Regions from separate parts of the Agrobacterium sp. DSM 25558 genome, predicted to be linked through region 4. Evidence: riboswitches for the same ligand, from Rfam matches in the RefSeq annotation. Region 4 holds a riboswitch; each other region holds the start of a gene.
The links. Region 4 has a riboswitch for cobalamin ahead of DSM25558_RS16830 (ABC transporter substrate-binding protein). Riboswitches for the same ligand answer to the same signal wherever they lie in the genome.
Positions count from the first base shown of each region.

Region 1 (4,209 bases), on a different contig from region 4:
TCGACATGGGGCTCAGCCTCCAGCGGGTCGAGGTCATCGAAGTTTGAGATATGCGGCAGGATGGGAACTGCGATGCGGATTTTTGCGCCCGGTTTGCGCTGTCCTTGTGCCGTTAAACCCAATGCATCTTCGGCGGGCAAGCGGCTGGCGTCGGCAAAATGGGGCAGAAGACCAATCGGGCTCCAGCCGGTTTTGTCCTGGATGATGCGCATGCCGTCATCGAACAGGGTTGGATCACCTCTGAAGCGATTGACAATGAAGCCCTCGATCATCGCTGCGTCTGCCGCATCTAGAACCGTTTTCGTGCCAACAAGGCTGGCGATGACGCCACCGCGATCGATATCGCCGATGAGGATGACAGGTGCATCCGCGGCTCGGGCAAAGCCCATATTGGCAATATCGTTGGCGCGAAGATTGACTTCCGATGCGCTGCCTGCACCCTCCACCAGAACGAGGTTGGCTTGGGCCTTCAGATGTTCGAAACTTTCCAGGACACGCGGCATCAGGCCCGCTTTCATATGCTGATAATCCGCCGCCTTGGCGTTGCCGATCACCTTGCCCTGCACCACCACCTGCGCGCCGGTTTCGCTTTGCGGCTTCAGTAGCACCGGGTTCATATGTACGGAAAGGGCGACACCCGCCGCCCGCGCCTGCAAAGCCTGCGCCCTGCCGATTTCACCACCATCTGCGGTGACGGCGGCATTGTTGGACATGTTTTGCGGCTTGAACGGCATGACGGAAAGGCCACGGCGGGTGAAGGCACGGGCAAGCCCCGCCACCATCAGTGACTTGCCGACGTCAGAGCCGGTGCCCTGAAACATCAAAACGCGCGCTGTCATCGATCAGAACTCGATGCCGGACTGGGCTTTGACACCCGCCTTGAAGTGGTGCTTCACCAGCGTCATTTCCGTCACCATGTCGGCGGCATCGATCAGTGGCGGCTTTGCGTTACGACCAGTGACCATGACATGCAGATCCGGACGGCGGTTTTGCAACGCTGCCACCACTTCATCCAGCGGCAGGTAATCGTAACGCAACGCGATATTGAGCTCATCGAGCACCACCAAACTGATAGTCTCATCGGCCATCAGGGTCTTTGCCTCTTCCCACGCTTTGGTGGCAGCTGCGACATCGCGTTTGAGATCTTGGGTGTCCCACGTGAAACCTTCTCCCATGGTGCGCCACTCCACCCGGTCGCCAAACAGGGCCAGCGCCTGCTGCTCACCTGTGGACCATGCACCCTTGATGAACTGCACGATGCCGACGCGTCTGTTGGTGCCCAGCATGCGCAGCGCAAGCCCGAAGGCTGCGGTGGACTTGCCTTTGCCCGGGCCGGTATTGACCATCAGCAGACCTTTTTCGATGGTCTTTTCCGAGACTTCCGCATCCTGAACGGCTTTGCGATTGGCCATTTTGGCGCGGTGGCGTTCGGCCTCGCTGTCGCTGATATCGCGGTTCATGGCGTCTTATCCTTCCGGCGCATGCTTTTTCGAAGCGGCGACTATAGCCAAATCCGTTCTCACGGCAATCATGGAGCGGCATTGACACTCCAGCACCGCAAGGCATAAGGGTTAAGGACTGACGGTCTTTTTCCGGCAACGGGAAAAGCTAAGAGGGAACACGGTTCAATTCGTTATGCGGACCAATCCGTGGCTGCCCCCGCAACTGTAAGCGGTGAGCCCGCGCCAAAAGCCACTGGACATGTTGTCCGGGAAGGCGGTGCAAGGGCGTTCTTCATACTGCGAGCCAGGAGACCTGCCGCTTCAGGAAAAACGTCTGCCGGGCGGGGTGCTCCGGTCAGTCGGTCTTGTCGAACAGCGAAGCGTGCCTCGGCGCGTGGCGTTTTTCGATATCCGCACCCCAAAGAATTTGCAGGCGCGGAAAGCTTAATCTTGGATATAACATCGACATCCCCAGGCATGACGGCCGAGGCCGAAAGTGAAACGTCTCATGGCGTCGTCGTTTTCGTGTGCCGCAGCTGTCGCGATGAAGCCGATCCCAATATGGAGCCCCGTCCAGGTGCCACACTTGCGCAGGCTGCAATCGCGCTTGGTCGCACTGAAGGTGTCGAGGTGCGTAGCGTCAATTGCCTTGCCAATTGCAAGCGAGGCCTGAGTGCGGCGATGCGTAGTGCGGACGGCTGGTCCTATATGTTTGGTTCGCTAACCGCTGACGATGCCGCCGACCTGATGGTCGGTGCACGCCTTTTGGCAACGGCCACGGATGGCCTGATGCCGTGGCGCGGACGGCCTGACAGTTTGAAGCGCGGCTTGGTTGCCCGCATTCCCCCTTTGCATTTTACCGAGGAGACATCATGACCACGCTCGATCGCGTTCCCTGCACCATCATCACCGGCTTTCTTGGCGCTGGCAAAACCACCTTGTTACGTGGCCTGCTGGAGAAACTGGATGGAAAACGGCTGGCTATCATCGTCAACGAATTCGGCGATGTCGGCATCGATGGCGATGTTCTCAAAGGCTGCGGCATCGAAAGCTGCCCGGAGGAGAATATCGTGGAATTGGCCAATGGCTGCATTTGCTGCACAGTTGCCGATGACTTCCAGCCAGCCATCGAGCAAATCCTCAGCCGCGAGCCACGGGTAGAGCATATCCTTATCGAGACATCTGGATTGGCTTTGCCAAAGCCGTTGGTTCAGGCGTTTCAGTGGCCCGCTATCAAGAGCCGCGTGACGGTGGATGCCGTGGTGGCTGTTGCCGATGGTGCAGCCCTTGCCGAAGGCATGGTGTCGCATGATCTCGAGGCCCTTGCGGCCCAGCGCCAGAACGATGAAGCGCTGGATCACGACGATCCGGTCGAGGAAGTCTTTGAAGATCAGATTGCCTGCGCCGATCTTATTGTTCTGACCAAGGGCGATCTGCTGGATGCAGAGGGTCTCGAGCGCGCTAAGGCGCATATCAATGCACATCTTCCGAAGGCGGCAAAAATCATCGTGGCGTCCAATGGGGTGATTGATCCTGCTGTCCTCATCGGGCTTGGGCTTGCGGTGGAAGAGGATATCGATAATCGTCACACCCATCACGACGAGGAAGAAGACCACGATCACGATGAGTTCGACAGCTTTGTCGTGGAACTGGATGCGGTAACCGACGCAGATGCGTTGGCTGCACGCATTTCCGAGACGGCGGCTTCTGAAAACGTGCTGCGCATCAAGGGTTTCGTTGAGGTCTCTTCCAAGCCGATGCGTTTGCAGGTGCAGGCCGTCGGTTCACGGGTCAACCATTACTTCGATCGTCCCTGGGCTGCCGGTGAAGTCCGCCGCAGCCGCCTTGTGGTGATCGGCGAAAAAGGCATCAACCGCGAAAAAATCGAGCGGATGTTGGCAGCCTGATCCATGCACATCCTTGCCACCACATCCTCGTCTTTGGATGACCTGATCGAGCCGGTTGATCTCAACCAGCCACGGGCGGATGTGGTGGCGATGTCTTTTTCCGCCAGCGATCTTGCTGGGTTGGAACGCGGATGGGCGCACGCTGGCGACGGTTCTGTCTCGCTGGTATCCGCCAATCTTTCCGAGCTTCGCCACCCCATGTCGGTCGATCTGTGGATCGAAAAGACGGCCGAACATGCCAAATTGATCCTTATCCGGATTCTCGGCGGCGCTGAGCGCTGGCGTTATGGGGTGGACCAGCTATCGAGAATGGCGCGTCATCGCGGGATCAAGCTGGTGTTGTTGCCCGGTGAATGCAGCGAGCGGGACGAAAAGCTGGAGGCGGCTTCCACCGTCGATCTTGAAACACTCAATACCATCCTTTCGTTTTTCCGCGCAGGCGGTCCTGATAATATGATCCGTGTGGCAGCTGGGCTGACCGCTGTTGCACGTGGCGATGCATGGCCGGATATCGTGGCGGAACCTCTGCCGAAAGCCGGTTTCTATCGACCAGGAGAGGGATCTGTCGATCTCGCCCAGGCGCTCCATGAATTTCCAGAAAATGCCCCTATCCTGCCCATCCTGTTTTATCGTTCCATGTTGCTGGCCGCAGATGTGGCACCCATCGATGCGCTGTTTGGTGCTTTGCGCGCGAAAGGCTTCGCACCGCTGCCGATTTTCGTTAGCGGCTTGAAGGATCAGGACGCGATCCGGTTTCTGGAAGAGACACTTGCGCATTTGAAACCGGCGGCGATCATTGCGGCAACCGCCTTTGCCAGCCAGACGGATGAGAGCGGTAAAACCCTGTTCGAACGGCTGGA
Region 1 covers NZ_FMUD01000011.1:54,063-58,271, reverse strand. The annotation lists gene DSM25558_RS11665 (cobyric acid synthase) at 1-839, opposite strand, end outside; gene cobO (cob(I)yrinic acid a,c-diamide adenosyltransferase) at 843-1,460, opposite strand; cobalamin riboswitch at 1,566-1,778, shown strand; gene DSM25558_RS11655 (DUF1636 family protein) at 1,920-2,318, shown strand; gene cobW (cobalamin biosynthesis protein CobW) at 2,312-3,349, shown strand; gene cobN (cobaltochelatase subunit CobN) at 3,353-4,209, shown strand, end outside.
Region 1: another riboswitch for cobalamin. It lies ahead of DSM25558_RS11655 (DUF1636 family protein); the one in region 4 lies ahead of DSM25558_RS16830 (ABC transporter substrate-binding protein).

Region 2 (4,209 bases), on a different contig from region 4:
AAATCGGCGATGCGCTGGTTCAGGCTGAATCCGATCGCGACATGATTTCGGAAGATCGAGACCGCATGCTGGCCTCGCAGCGCGATGATAATGCACAGGACAACCACGAACGCATCATGGCGGCACTGGATGCGCAAGGTTGCTTCGATGAGCAACCACCATCCTTCACCTCGACTGACCCATCGCAAGATCAGAATATGGGCGGGACGGCGGATCCCTTCGATAACCCAGACAATCAGGACTACCGCCCCTCGCCCGATATGCCCATGCAAGGTGGCCTCAGAACTCTCTGCGTGAGAACCTGCGACGGCGCGTTCTTCCCGATTTCCTCGAATGCTACGCCGCTGGATTTCCGCGCTCAGGCCGCTCAATGCGAGCGCATGTGCCCTGGCACCCAGACCGAACTGTTCTACCATTCGCTTGAAGGCCAGGAAAGTTCGGACATGGTATCCGCCAAAACCGGCCAACCCTACGCCTCCATGCCAACAGCCTTTGCCTACCGCAACAGCCCAAGCACCAGCCGCCCGCCATCCTGCAGCTGCAACATGGCCGCCTATCACGACGAGATGAAAAAGCAGGAAGATCAGGCAAAAGCACCACAATCCACCCCGTCACAGGACATGTCGAGCATCACGACTATTACGTCACCGAAGAGTGACACAATACCGAAACCCGCAGACATCAAGCCTGCGGAGCCGAAACCGGTGGAGAAGGCAGAGCCTGTTCCTGAGCGGGATTACGATCCCAACAATAGCAAGGTCCGCATCGTCGGCCCGCAGTTCCTGCCCGCCGAAACGAGCCGCATCGATCTGAAAAATCCGGCTTTGAAGGGCGCACAGCCGCAGCAACAGTAGAACATCGTCCGTAAGGGTGAGGCGGTTTTACGGGAATGCACACTCCTACCTCTCCTCATCCCTGTGCTTATCACAGGGATCCAGCTAACGCGCGTCTGCGCGGCGAAAGACCCTGTTCAACCCAAGGACTTGGGCTGACTGGATTCCTGTGACAAGCACAGGAATGAGGCGGCCATGACATCAGAAACACCGCAGAATATCTTACCGTGTACCCCAACGATCCCGAAACACGAGCTCTTCCAACGGCAGCCTCTGCCGCCATCCTTTGACCGCTAGTTCCGGTTCGCCATAGAGCATATCGACCTTGCCGACGCACAGCCACGCAACGATCTCGATGTACTCGGGAATGGCGAGGATATCCCGGATATCGGTGTCGTGGAAAATGCTGACCCACCCGACGCCGATGCCTTCGGCCCTCGCCGCCAGCCACAGATTCTGTATGGCGCAGACGGTGGAGTAGACATCCATGCGCGGATTGTGGGTTCGCCCCAGCACCACATCGCCGCCCCGCGTCGGGTCGCAGGTCACGCAGATCGATAGCGGTGCCTTGCGGATGCCTTCGAGTTTCAGGCTGCGGTAAAGAACCTGCTGGTCCTCCCCGAACATGTCCGCCGCCTCCGCATTGGCGCGGGAAAATGCCTCCCACGCGCCCTGCCTCACAGCTTCATCGGTCACGAGTGTAAAATTCCATGGCTGCATGAAGCCGACAGACGGCGCCGCATGGGCAGCCCTCAGAAGCTTTTCTACCAGCGCATCGGACAAGGGCTCGGCCAGAAACTGGTCCCGCACGTCGCGGCGGGTTTCGATGGCGCGGTAGACGGCGCTCTTATGGTCGTCAGAAAATTCATGCGCTGGCACAAGCCCACGCTGTAGGTCATCAGGTCGCATCGTCAATCCCCAACAATGCCGAGGCCGGAGACGTGTGCGCCCAGCATCTCGAAAAACCTTGCGCTGTCCATGCGGTCGGTCCATTGCATCAGGCCGGTCTTCTGACTTGGCTTCGCTCGCATGTTGCCGCCTTCCCGATTTCTCAGTGGCCTATGGCAACACGCGTCCACCTTACAGCGTTGGGCACGTCGCGGAATTTCACCGCGTTCCCGATTCTCCCGCCGCAAGGCAGGCACCTGATACAGGCGTTATCGCGAGGCAAACGCGAAGAAGCAAGACAATCCCGTGTCATTTGCCAATTGATACCGGAACCCTCCACCCCGTTACCGCATTCTCCCTGCACAATGGAGGACACATGATGGACAATTATGCCGAACTTCGCCAACGCATCGGACAGGATCTCGATACGCTGAAGAAAACCGAGAACCCAAAATCCATTTTTGAAATCGCAGAAGACTACATGTTGGGCGACCCGGCCCTGAAGCGACAGCTCGTAGAAGACATCATCAAGGAAGAGGCCGACAAGCGAAGCATTGAAATCCATTGATCCAGACCAGATATCTGACCATACTTATTCAATGAAAAGATGCGGGTGATACCATCGCTGTGAATGCCACCGTCGCTATTGCGATTCTTATCGTGCTCGCCATCGTCGCGGGTATGGCATTGGCTACGCGTCATCGTGACAAAATCATCATCAAGATCGCATCGGCTGCTCTGCCCAAAGAAGATGACAAAACACCGCTGGATCGCCATTGGGCAGACATTCATCGTGATCACGCCGAGCCCAACGCCCTCTCCCTAATTCAGTCGAATGTCGGCGCTTTTGCCGCAAGGGTCGGCTCAGCGCGAGCGGCTGGGCGTAGTCTCGACCTCATGTACTACATGTGGAATGCTGATCTGACCGGCCAGCTCGTCATGCGTGAGGTGATAGCGGCTGCCGACCGCGGCGTACGAGTGCGCTTGCTGCTGGATGATCTTGGCGTGTCCATCTCCGACCGTGCCTTCCATGCCATAGATAGCCATCCCGATATCGAACTGCGCCTGTTCAACCCTACCAAGGCGCGTGAGAACGTCTTCAGGCGCGGCATAGAGATGGTGTTCCGGTTTCGCAGCGTGAACCGGCGTATGCACAACAAGGCGTGGATCGCGGATGGCCGGGTTCTGATCGTCGGCGGGCGCAACGTCGGCGACGCCTATTTCGACGCTGCGGAACAGGCGAATTTCCGGGATTTCGATGTCATCGCCTACGGTCAATGTGTGGCGGAAGCTGAGGAGATTTTCGACGATTACTGGAACAGCGCCGTCGCCGTTCCCGTCAAGTCGCTGCTGTCTCGCAGGCCCAGCAAGCTTACAAAACTTCGCCGCCGTATGGACTTTCTGGCCTCCGGCGAAGCGGCACGGCCCTATCTCGAGCAGGTGGAAAGCCAGCATTACTCTGGCCAATTCCTGATGTCGGACAATCTTCACTGGGTCGAAAGCGCCCAAGTGGTAGCAGATCCACCGGAAAAGGCGGCAGGAAAGCGCAGGAGCGGTCATAATTTTCTGATGGAAACCCTGCTTCCCATCATGGAAGACGCAAAGCGACAGCTCAAGATCACCTCGCCCTACTTCATTCCTGGCCAGAAAGGCGTCGAAACGCTTTCGCGTTTGTCTGCGGAGGGCGTATCCGTCAACGTCCTCACGAATTCCCTGGCCGCGACCGATGTGGCCGCAGTTCACGCCGGGTACTCGCGTTATCGCAGACCGTTGCTGGTCAATAATGTGAAGATTCATGAGTTGCGCTCGCTTGCAGACCAGCACAAATCCTTCTCGCTGAGAGGCTCAGGCCAAGCGAGCCTGCACACCAAGGCCTTCACACGAGATGGGGAAATTGGTTTTATCGGTTCGCTGAACTTCGATCCGCGCTCCATGTCGTTGAACACAGAGATGGGCGTCCTGTTTTCATCGCCTGGCCTCGTCACAGCGATGGACGACATCTTTGCGGACGAAATCAGCCGACAAATGAGTTTCGAACTGACGCTGAACGAGCGGCGGCGTTTGGTATGGACAGGGTTGGTGAAAGGCGAACCACGCCATTATACACACGAACCCTATGCCAGCTTTAGTCGCCGTGCACTGGTAATCGCGATGGGATTGCTGCCTCTGGAATCGCAGCTTTGATGTTTTTGCAGAAAAAGCGACTGCTGAACTGATCCAATCGGCTGCTCACGCATTTCAGAAAGAGTTGAAATGCAGGAGAAGCCCATGTTTATCGCCCCGCCAGAGCCGACCGCCAGCCGCAAGATTGCGGAAATGTATCGCGGTGCCAAGGACACTTACGGATATCTCCCGAATATGTATCTTGCATTCGGCCACCGCCCCGAGGTGATGGAAAGCTGGAGCGCGCTTCTCGTCAGCCTGCGCGGCAATATCGAGCCTAGACGTTATGAACTGGTAACGCTTGCTGCAGCGCGCGAACTTCGCT
Region 2 covers NZ_FMUD01000001.1:27,929-32,137, reverse strand. The annotation lists gene DSM25558_RS00180 (DUF2865 domain-containing protein) at 1-854, shown strand, start outside; gene bluB (5,6-dimethylbenzimidazole synthase) at 1,056-1,742, opposite strand; cobalamin riboswitch at 1,816-1,997, opposite strand; gene DSM25558_RS00170 (hypothetical protein) at 2,098-2,289, shown strand; gene DSM25558_RS00165 (phospholipase D family protein) at 2,403-3,905, shown strand; gene DSM25558_RS00160 (carboxymuconolactone decarboxylase family protein) at 3,990-4,209, shown strand, end outside.
Region 2: another riboswitch for cobalamin. It lies ahead of bluB (5,6-dimethylbenzimidazole synthase); the one in region 4 lies ahead of DSM25558_RS16830 (ABC transporter substrate-binding protein).

Region 3 (4,209 bases), on a different contig from region 4:
ATGCGTTTCGCCAGCTTTCAGAGCTGTGAAAGGACCTCAGACAGATGAGCACCGCTCACGACACCGGCAGGCCATCGCTCTATCAAACCAATGATCCCTTTCGCCTTGCTACCGAGAATATAGTCGCTTGAGATCGCACCTGTCAGGGTCCCATCGGCTCGATCCATCGCAACCATGCCCGCCATCATACCCCGCTCTGTCTGATTGGGTGAGACAGGCCAGCCAAGAACCATTTTATCGTGGTCAGTCAGAATTTTCCCTATATCGTACTGCGTCCATACAGTCCCATCGGGAGCCGTATACATCGTAACGTCCTCAGATAGTCCTGGGTCATCGCCAGACCGCTTTTCCTCGGATGCATTATTTGTTTCAATATCTGAGGTACTATCCTGAATGCTCTTCTGCTCCAGAAATTGTCCGAAATCGGAACCTTCTTCTCTATAACTAGATCGCGATTGGGCCGCTGGCAACACAGTCTTTATATCTATACCAGAAACAGTCACGGCTTTTTACTCCGTTTGCAAAGAAACCTTATAACAATCATAAATTGCAAATTTGGACGCAAGAATCAACTTATAAGATTTTATTGACGATCATTTTTATGGTGATTGTGCGAGAAATTGGCCTGGAGTATTTGAGGTCAACGCTTGGCGAATGTCGCGGCTGTTGAGATGCAGGCTACGATCGAAAGGAAGCGAGACACGCGCGATCTTCGTCGCGGCGGCGGTCGTGAAAGCTTGGCTATTGTCCTCGAAAAACTGGAGGCACGCTTCCCTATCAGGCTCGTGGCGCAACAGCGCCTTGAAGGCCAGCCGGTGCATGGCGCAAGGCGCGCCATGACCGGGGACGGAAAAACGCAGTGCGTCAAGCTCATCGCTCCACTCGACTGCGTTTTCCATCTTATTTGGCAACGTCTAAACGCTTGAGGAAAAGCCCGCTCAAGGTTCCGACAATGATCCAGAACATGAAGCTGGTGACGGTTGCCAGCACCATGAACCGGCGCTCCAGTGGCAGAGGTGCCAAGGCGTGTTCGCCCTCCGGCGGCAGAGGTGCGCCGATGACGTGTGGTGCCGCAATGAGCACGATGGCCAGAACCGCAGCCCATGGCTCACCGCGTCTGAAGGCAAGCAGCGCGATGCCGCCCGCCGTTGCGGCCACCGTGGCGATCCACCACGTTTGACGCGCACCGAGAGCCGCCGCCGGGCTTCCCGGTAGTTCCGGTGGCAGACCGATCATGGGTGCCAGCATGACGGCGGCGAAACCGGCAAGCCCCCAGAACAGACCTTCGCGCCAGCCAGCTTCGGAGCCGCGCAGGGAAATCAGTGCCGTCAGGACCAGCGCGTAACCGATGGCGGTCAGCACATTGGCGGCGATGGTGTAGGCGTTGCGCTCGAAACCATCGGCCGGTGTCCAGGCTTCGGCATCATGATGATGGTCGGCCGGTGTTGCGGCATCATGGGTGTGGGCGGGAGCAGCTTCGCCGCCGGCATTTTCAAAGGTTTCAGCCTGAAGGATGAGCGGCGTGGTGCCGATGGCCTGCATGGCGCTGACGGCGAGACCGGCAATCAGCCCCACCAGAACGGCGGTGAAAACGATATTACGGAAAAATGGCATCTCTGTTCCCTCAATGGCAAGGGAAGGCATTGGCATGGCGCGTATCATGGGCGGCATTGTGCACCGCTTCGATATGCGAGAAGCCAACGAAACCGACGATGAACAGGCCAAGTGCGGCGGCTGTCAACGACTGCGCAATCTTCGATGTTTTGATTGATACGGCTGATGTGGCCGTATTCTGCTGGATAGACATGGTGATCCCTTCCTGTGCGGGTGGGCGCTATTCTGATCAATAGCCACACGACCGCATTCAACATTCACCACGGGGAAAAGAGACACATGGTTTTAAGGGCCGGACAAACCGACCTGCCAACCGTGCTGTTCCGGACACCCCGCCGGTATTGACGACACTCACGTGATGGCAGGTCTCCTGGCTCGCGGGTCGTAACCTTGAAAACACCTTCCCGATCCTTCTGTATCCGCATCGTACTTTACGAAATCGAAGGTGATTTCGCGTCGATGCGCCAGACCAGTGGCTTTTCGTTTTCAGGCTATCCGCTCACAGTTGCGGGGGCAGCCACGAATCGAAGCATGAGGCTTCTATCGTGTTCCCTTTTCACTTTCCGGGCGAACCCGGAAAGACCATCACACAACTGTTATCCGGCGGAAGCGCATCCGAGTCAATGGCTGATCACGGAGATGGCAATGCCTTGAGGTACGCCGCAATCGCGTTGCGATCTTCGGCGGGAAGGTGGGCCATGTTCTGTTGCACCTTGACCATGGAGCCACCGGCGCTATCGAAATCCGGTGTAAAGCCGGTCTCGAGATAATTGGCGATATCAGCCTGCGACCACGAACCGATGGGTTGAGACTCAGGCCGGATATCGGGAATGCGGCCCTCCCCTTCCGGGTTCGGTCCACCGGCTAGCCATTGGCTTTTCAGGAAGCCGCCCAGTGCGTCGCGTGGGGTGTGGCATTCGCCACAATGGCCAAGGCCTTCCACCAGATATTGCCCGCGAAGGACTGCCGCATCGGCATTGGCAAGCTGCACGCGCGGCTGGCCTTTGTCGAAATACAGGAATTTCCAGCCACCCAGGGCAAGACGAATGTTGAATGGGAATGGCAGATCGTGGCCCGGTGCATCATTGATGCTGGCGGGCAGCGTTTTCAGATAGGCGAAGAGATCATTGACATCCTGCGGCGTCATTCGCGCATAGGAATTGTATGGGAAAGATGGGTAGAGATGCTCGCCATCCTTGCCCACGCCGCGCGTCATCGCATCGCCGAATTGCGCCACGGTCCACGCGCCGATGCCGTGCTGAGGATCGGAAGATATGTTGGGCATGTGGAAGGTGCCGAACGGGCTTGGCAGCGCCTGCCCGCCGGACAGCACCTTCAACGCATCGCCCGTGGCATCCGGCGCGGCGTGGCAGCTCGCGCAGCCGCCTGCCCAGAACAGGGTTTCACCATTGGCGAGATTGGGTTCACCCAGATTGGCCCAATGGCTTGGCGGCTGGCGCTGTGGCGCAGTTACCCACATGAAAATGCCGAACCCGACGGCACCGGCAACAACAGCACCACCCGCCAGCTTTGCCCAGATGGAAGCCATTGTCTTCTCCATTTGATCGATCTATCGAGAAAAAGGCCCGCCATTTGACCGGCGGACCACATTTGTCATGTTACTTTTTGAGACGGTAAGCCTGATGGCAGCTGCTGCAATCAGCGCCCAGTGTCTTCAAGGCAGCACCGACGCTGGCCTGATCCGTCGGCAGTTGCGCCAGAACCGTGTCGGCATCCGTTCCGAGCTTTTCGGACTTCGCCTTGAAGTCTGCAAAGTTCTGCCAGATGGCCGGAGACGCAGCGCCGCCTTCAGAACCGGCTGGGAACTGGTCCGGGAAAGCCTTGGCGTTGGCGCTGATGGTGGTGACGGCGGTCTTGACGGCAGCGGCGTCGTAGGGCTTTTCACCCTTGGCGATGGCACCGAGCGCGCCCATGGCACCGCCGATACCCTTCATCAAGCCTTCGCGCTTTTCGACCTCGCCGGCTGCGGAAACCGCACCGGCGCAAAGACAGCCTATCATTATGGAAGCAGCAATGGTTCTAAGCTTCATCGTTTCTCTCTCCTGAAACCGGCGCGCCGGAGGGGTCTCTATTCTGGTGTTCTCGCATGTCATCGTCGCAAAACAGCGTCCCACCCGCCCGACATGCGGGAACGAACGTGAAAGAAGATGCCCGTTTCACATGGCAAAAAGAAGTCACATTCCGGTGATTTCTAAAGCGAAATCAGGCATATAAAGTCGTCTTTGGCGGTCTGCTTTATCGCCGCGCCGCAGTTGGCTGATGCAGATCTGCCGAGGCTGAAAGAAGCAATGAACGGCTCTCTTCCCGGCCAAAACCACGGATTTCGATGCGATCTTCAAACATATCGGCAATGGCAAAGGTGTTTTCGTCCAATGTATCGACCATGCCTTTGACGTTCACGAAATGCGTCTGGCCCAGCAGCCCGTAATTACCGACGTGATTGTGGCCGCAAAACCAGGTCTTGGCGCTGTGGTGAGCGCCAAGCAAAGCCAAGGTTTGCGGCGCGTCCCACATGTTGTGAGCGTTGTCCGGATAAAGCGGATAGTGGCAGAAAATGAGGGCGTTTTCGCCCGC
Region 3 covers NZ_FMUD01000007.1:180,459-184,667, reverse strand. The annotation lists gene DSM25558_RS08750 (hypothetical protein) at 18-503, opposite strand; gene DSM25558_RS08745 (hypothetical protein) at 600-899, opposite strand; gene DSM25558_RS08740 (CbtA family protein) at 901-1,614, opposite strand; gene DSM25558_RS08735 (CbtB domain-containing protein) at 1,625-1,807, opposite strand; cobalamin riboswitch at 1,957-2,216, opposite strand; gene DSM25558_RS08730 (cytochrome c) at 2,246-3,163, opposite strand; gene DSM25558_RS08725 (c-type cytochrome) at 3,234-3,665, opposite strand; gene DSM25558_RS08720 (metallophosphoesterase) at 3,871-4,209, opposite strand, start outside.
Region 3: another riboswitch for cobalamin. It lies ahead of DSM25558_RS08735 (CbtB domain-containing protein); the one in region 4 lies ahead of DSM25558_RS16830 (ABC transporter substrate-binding protein).

Region 4 (4,209 bases):
GCATCGTCCTGCGCCGACCATGGCGACAAGGCCCCAAGATGCGGAGTGCGGCCAAGTTCCACAGCCTGACGCGCGTTGCTCCGCTCCTGCGTTTCCGCCTGTTGTTCCACGAATGCAATATGTCGCGCGACGTCGCGCCTGTTCAGGCTCTGCATTGCCTTGCCATCGAGACTGACTTCGCCCGAGCCCACTTTTCTGAGACCGCACAGAAGGGACATAAGGCTTGTCTTGCCGGAACCATTCGGCCCGACAATACCGAGAAACTCGCCCGGCTTGATTTCGAGGCTGACATTCTTGACGATGTCGACGCCACCGGCAGACCAGCACAGATCTTTAGCGACAAGTATCATATCGCCCTCCTGCGCTGGCTAAGAATGAGCGCAAAGGCGGGTGCGCCGAACAAGGCGGTAATGACGCCAATGGGCAGAACCTGCCCGGCGATAATGGTGCGCGACAGGATGTCGGCAGCGATCATGAACATTGCACCCGTCAGCGCAGCGACGGGCAGCAAACGACCATGGCGGATGCCCACGATCATGCGCGCCGCATGGGGAATGACGAGGCCGATAAAGCCGATCGAGCCGACGATGCTGACCATGATACCGGTCATCAGCGCGGATACGCCAGTGAGGACGACGTAAACGCGACGCACCGGTACGCCGAGAGACCCGGCTGATTGCGCGCCGAACGTGAACGCATCCAGTGCGCGCGCATGCCAGAGACAGACAGCAAAGCCGATGATGGTAACCGGCAGAGCCAGCCACACATCCGGCCAGCGCACTCCTGACAAATTGCCGAGCAGCCAGAACATGATGCCACGCGCCTGCTCTGCATTGGCCGCCTTGGTGACGATGAAAGACGTGACCGCATTGAACAACTGTGAGCCCGCGACGCCAGCCAGAATGATCGCACTGTTTCCGCGACCTGCGCGCAGGGCAAGCAGACTGACCAAGGCAAATGCCACAAGCGCACCCAGAAATGCACCGAGTGGCATGGTCAGCATGCCGGCACCGAACCCCAGAATCGCAACACTAACCGCCCCGGTGGATGCACCCGCCGAAATGCCGAGAATGTAAGGATCAGCCAATGGATTGCGCAGCAGCGCCTGAAGGACGACGCCTGACAACGCCAGTGCGGCACCGCAACAGGCAGCGACCACCGCCCGGCTGAGGCGGTAATTCCAGATGATGCCTTCATCGATGGCATCCAGCGGATAACCCGCATGGAACACACGGTTTGCCACCGTCTTGGCGACGACATCCATGGGAATGGATGTCTCGCCGATTGCCGCTCCAAACCAGAGCGCCAGGGCCAGACACCCGGCCGCCAGCAAAGCGGCACGGGTGAAAATGAAACAAGCACGCATGGCTACTTGGAAAGCCCGAGCTGGACGACGGCGTCGGCCAGAACTTCAATGCCTTCGATGGTGCGGATCGTCGGGTTCATGGCCTGCGCATCCATGGCAACGACGTGGCCCTGTTTAACAGCAGGCATGAGGCTTGTGACCGGGTCTTCCTTGAGGAACTTTTCCTTGACGACAACGTCGTCTGCCGGAAAGCGCCGACGATCCATCTTACCCGCCACAATCAAAGTCGGTTCGGACTTGGCGATGGTTTCCCAACCGACCGTTGGCCATTCCTCGTCGCTGTCGATGACATTCTTGATGCCGAGCGCCGACATGATGTAGCCGGGTGCGCCGTTCTTGCCAGCAACATAGGGATCGATATCAAGCTCTGCACTGGAGAACCAGAAGACGGCAGACAGCTTTCCATCCGCAGACGCGATCTTCTTGCGCGCCACGTCCTCACGGGTTTTGAGATCGGCAACCAGCTTTTCACCCTTGTCCTGAACGTTGAATATTTGCGCGAGTTCAGTGATTTCCTGATAGATCAGATCCATCGTGAACACGGAATGACGCACGCCATCGCCACCACCGGTATTGTCCTTGCCGGTGCAATCGGCGGGCGAGGTGTAAACGGGGATGTTCAGCTCTTCGAACTGCTCCGGCTTGGCAACGATGCCTTCGGGGCCGACATGCCACTGAAACTGCGCCGTGACGAGATCAGGCTTGGTGGCCAGAACACTTTCGAAACTGGGGTCGTTATCGGCAAGGCGCTTGACCTTGGCATTGGCGTCTTCATATCCCTTGATGACGGGGCCAATCCATACGGCGGTGCCAACAACCTTGTCGGCGAGACCAAGCAGATACAAAATTTCCGTGGTGCTCTGGCCAAGCGATGCGGTGCGCTGCGGCGCATGCGGATAGGTTACGTCCCGACCACAATTCTTGATCGTCAGAGGATAGGTTGTTTCAGCCGCTTGCGCTGAAAGCATCGATGCGCCCATTGTCGCGACAACAAAAGCCGCAGCACACATCGTCTTTTTGAAATGGAATGTCATTGTTTCGATAGTCCCCGATCGTCATGGGCGGCACAAAGGCAGCCTTGTATGAACATGTTTAGACCTTCAGTCCGCAACACGCAGCACTGGGACGATCTGAAACCGGGACATGGCAGATGGAATAAGGCGCTGAGGTGCGCAAGATGCAATCACGACGTCTCCTGCTCCGGGCATCCCCGCCCGTGAATTGGAATGAACTTATGACGGCAGGTCTCCTGGCTCACGGATTTGCGTCTTCACCCACCTTCCCGCAATATCGATTCGCAGTGGCATGACGCTTGTAAAAGCGCCAAAGGGTTGGACAATCCGTTTACAGTTGCGGGGGCAGCTGCGGCATTAAACCCGAAGGCTCGCACCGCATTCCCTATTATTCCTTGCGATCACTCGCTCGAAACCGTCACAACCAGATAGACGTATTGGAAACGAGTCGTCAAGCATTGCTTTTGTAATGTTATTACATTTTATCGCAAGCTCTAAATTGGCGTCGCTGGCAGTCACAACGAAAAATGGCCGGGAAGTTTTTCCCCGGCCATTCCGAAATCGACTTTTCGATAGATTTTTAAGGCAGCGTGTAGGCGATGACGTAATCACCAGGCTTGGTGCCGACCGAACCATGTCCGCCCGCAACCATCACCACATATTGTTTGCCATTGTCCATGGCATAGGTCATCGGCGTTGCCTGACCGCCAGCAGGAAGACGTGCTTCCCAAAGCTGTTTTCCGGATGTCAGGTCATAGGCGCGCAGATAATTATCGACCGCAGCCCCCAGGAACGCAACGCCACCCTTGGTGATCATCGGTCCGCCGATACCGGGAACACCCACTTTGAACGGCAGCGGCAGCGGCGTCATGTCATAGACGGTGCCGTTCTTGTGTTTGTAGGCGACATCACCGGTGCGCAGATCAGCACCTGCGACATAGCCCCATGGCGGAGCCTGGCAAGGAACACCCAATGGCCCCAAGAATGGCCCCATAAAGACACCATAGGGCGCACCATCATTCCGGTTCAGGCCTTGCTCGCTGCCCTTTTCATCCTGACCGCGTGGCGGAATCTGAGAGCGCGGAACGAGCTGCGACGTGAAGGCCAGATAGGTCGGCATGCCGAACATGACCTGGCGCTCTGGATCAACAGCCACGCTGCCCCAGTTGAATGTGCCGAAATTGCCGGGATAAATCAGAGACCCATTCAGCGACGGCGGCGTGTAGCGGCCCTCATAATTTAGCTGATGGAACTTGATGCGGCAGGCCAGCTGGTCGAACATGGAGACGCCCCACATGTTCTTTTCAACCAGCGGATCAGGCTTGAACGACAAAGCGGATGTCGGCTGCGTCGGCGCGCTGAAATCTTCCGGGATCGCGCCACCGGGAGCCTTTTCTTCCGTGACGGCCAGGATCGGCTCGCCACTGCGACGGTCCAGAACGTAGATATCACCCTGCTTGGTTGGCCCAACCAGTGCCGGAACCGTCTGACCGTCCTTCTTGGTAATGTCGAGCAACACAGGCTGCGCCGGAACATCCATGTCCCAGAGGTCGTGATGCACGAACTGGCGTACCCACTTGTCCTGCCCAGTGTTTACATCCAGTGCGACGATGGACGATGAATATTTCTCGACATTCTCGCTCCGACCCATACCGAGTTGGTCCGGAACCTGATTTCCCAAAGGAATGTAGACAAGCCCAAGCGCTTCATCGACGCTGAATACCGACCAGCTGTTGGGAGAGTTGGTCGTATAGGTCTGACCCGATTGAAGCGGTTGGGTCTGGGTAGGGTTTCCCGAATCCCAATTCCAGATCAAAGCACCAGTGGCAA
Region 4 covers NZ_FMUD01000019.1:77,667-81,875, forward strand. The annotation lists gene DSM25558_RS16820 (ABC transporter ATP-binding protein) at 1-350, opposite strand, end outside; gene DSM25558_RS16825 (FecCD family ABC transporter permease) at 347-1,366, opposite strand; gene DSM25558_RS16830 (ABC transporter substrate-binding protein) at 1,369-2,400, opposite strand; cobalamin riboswitch at 2,588-2,814, opposite strand; gene DSM25558_RS16835 (glucose/quinate/shikimate family membrane-bound PQQ-dependent dehydrogenase) at 2,960-4,209, opposite strand, start outside.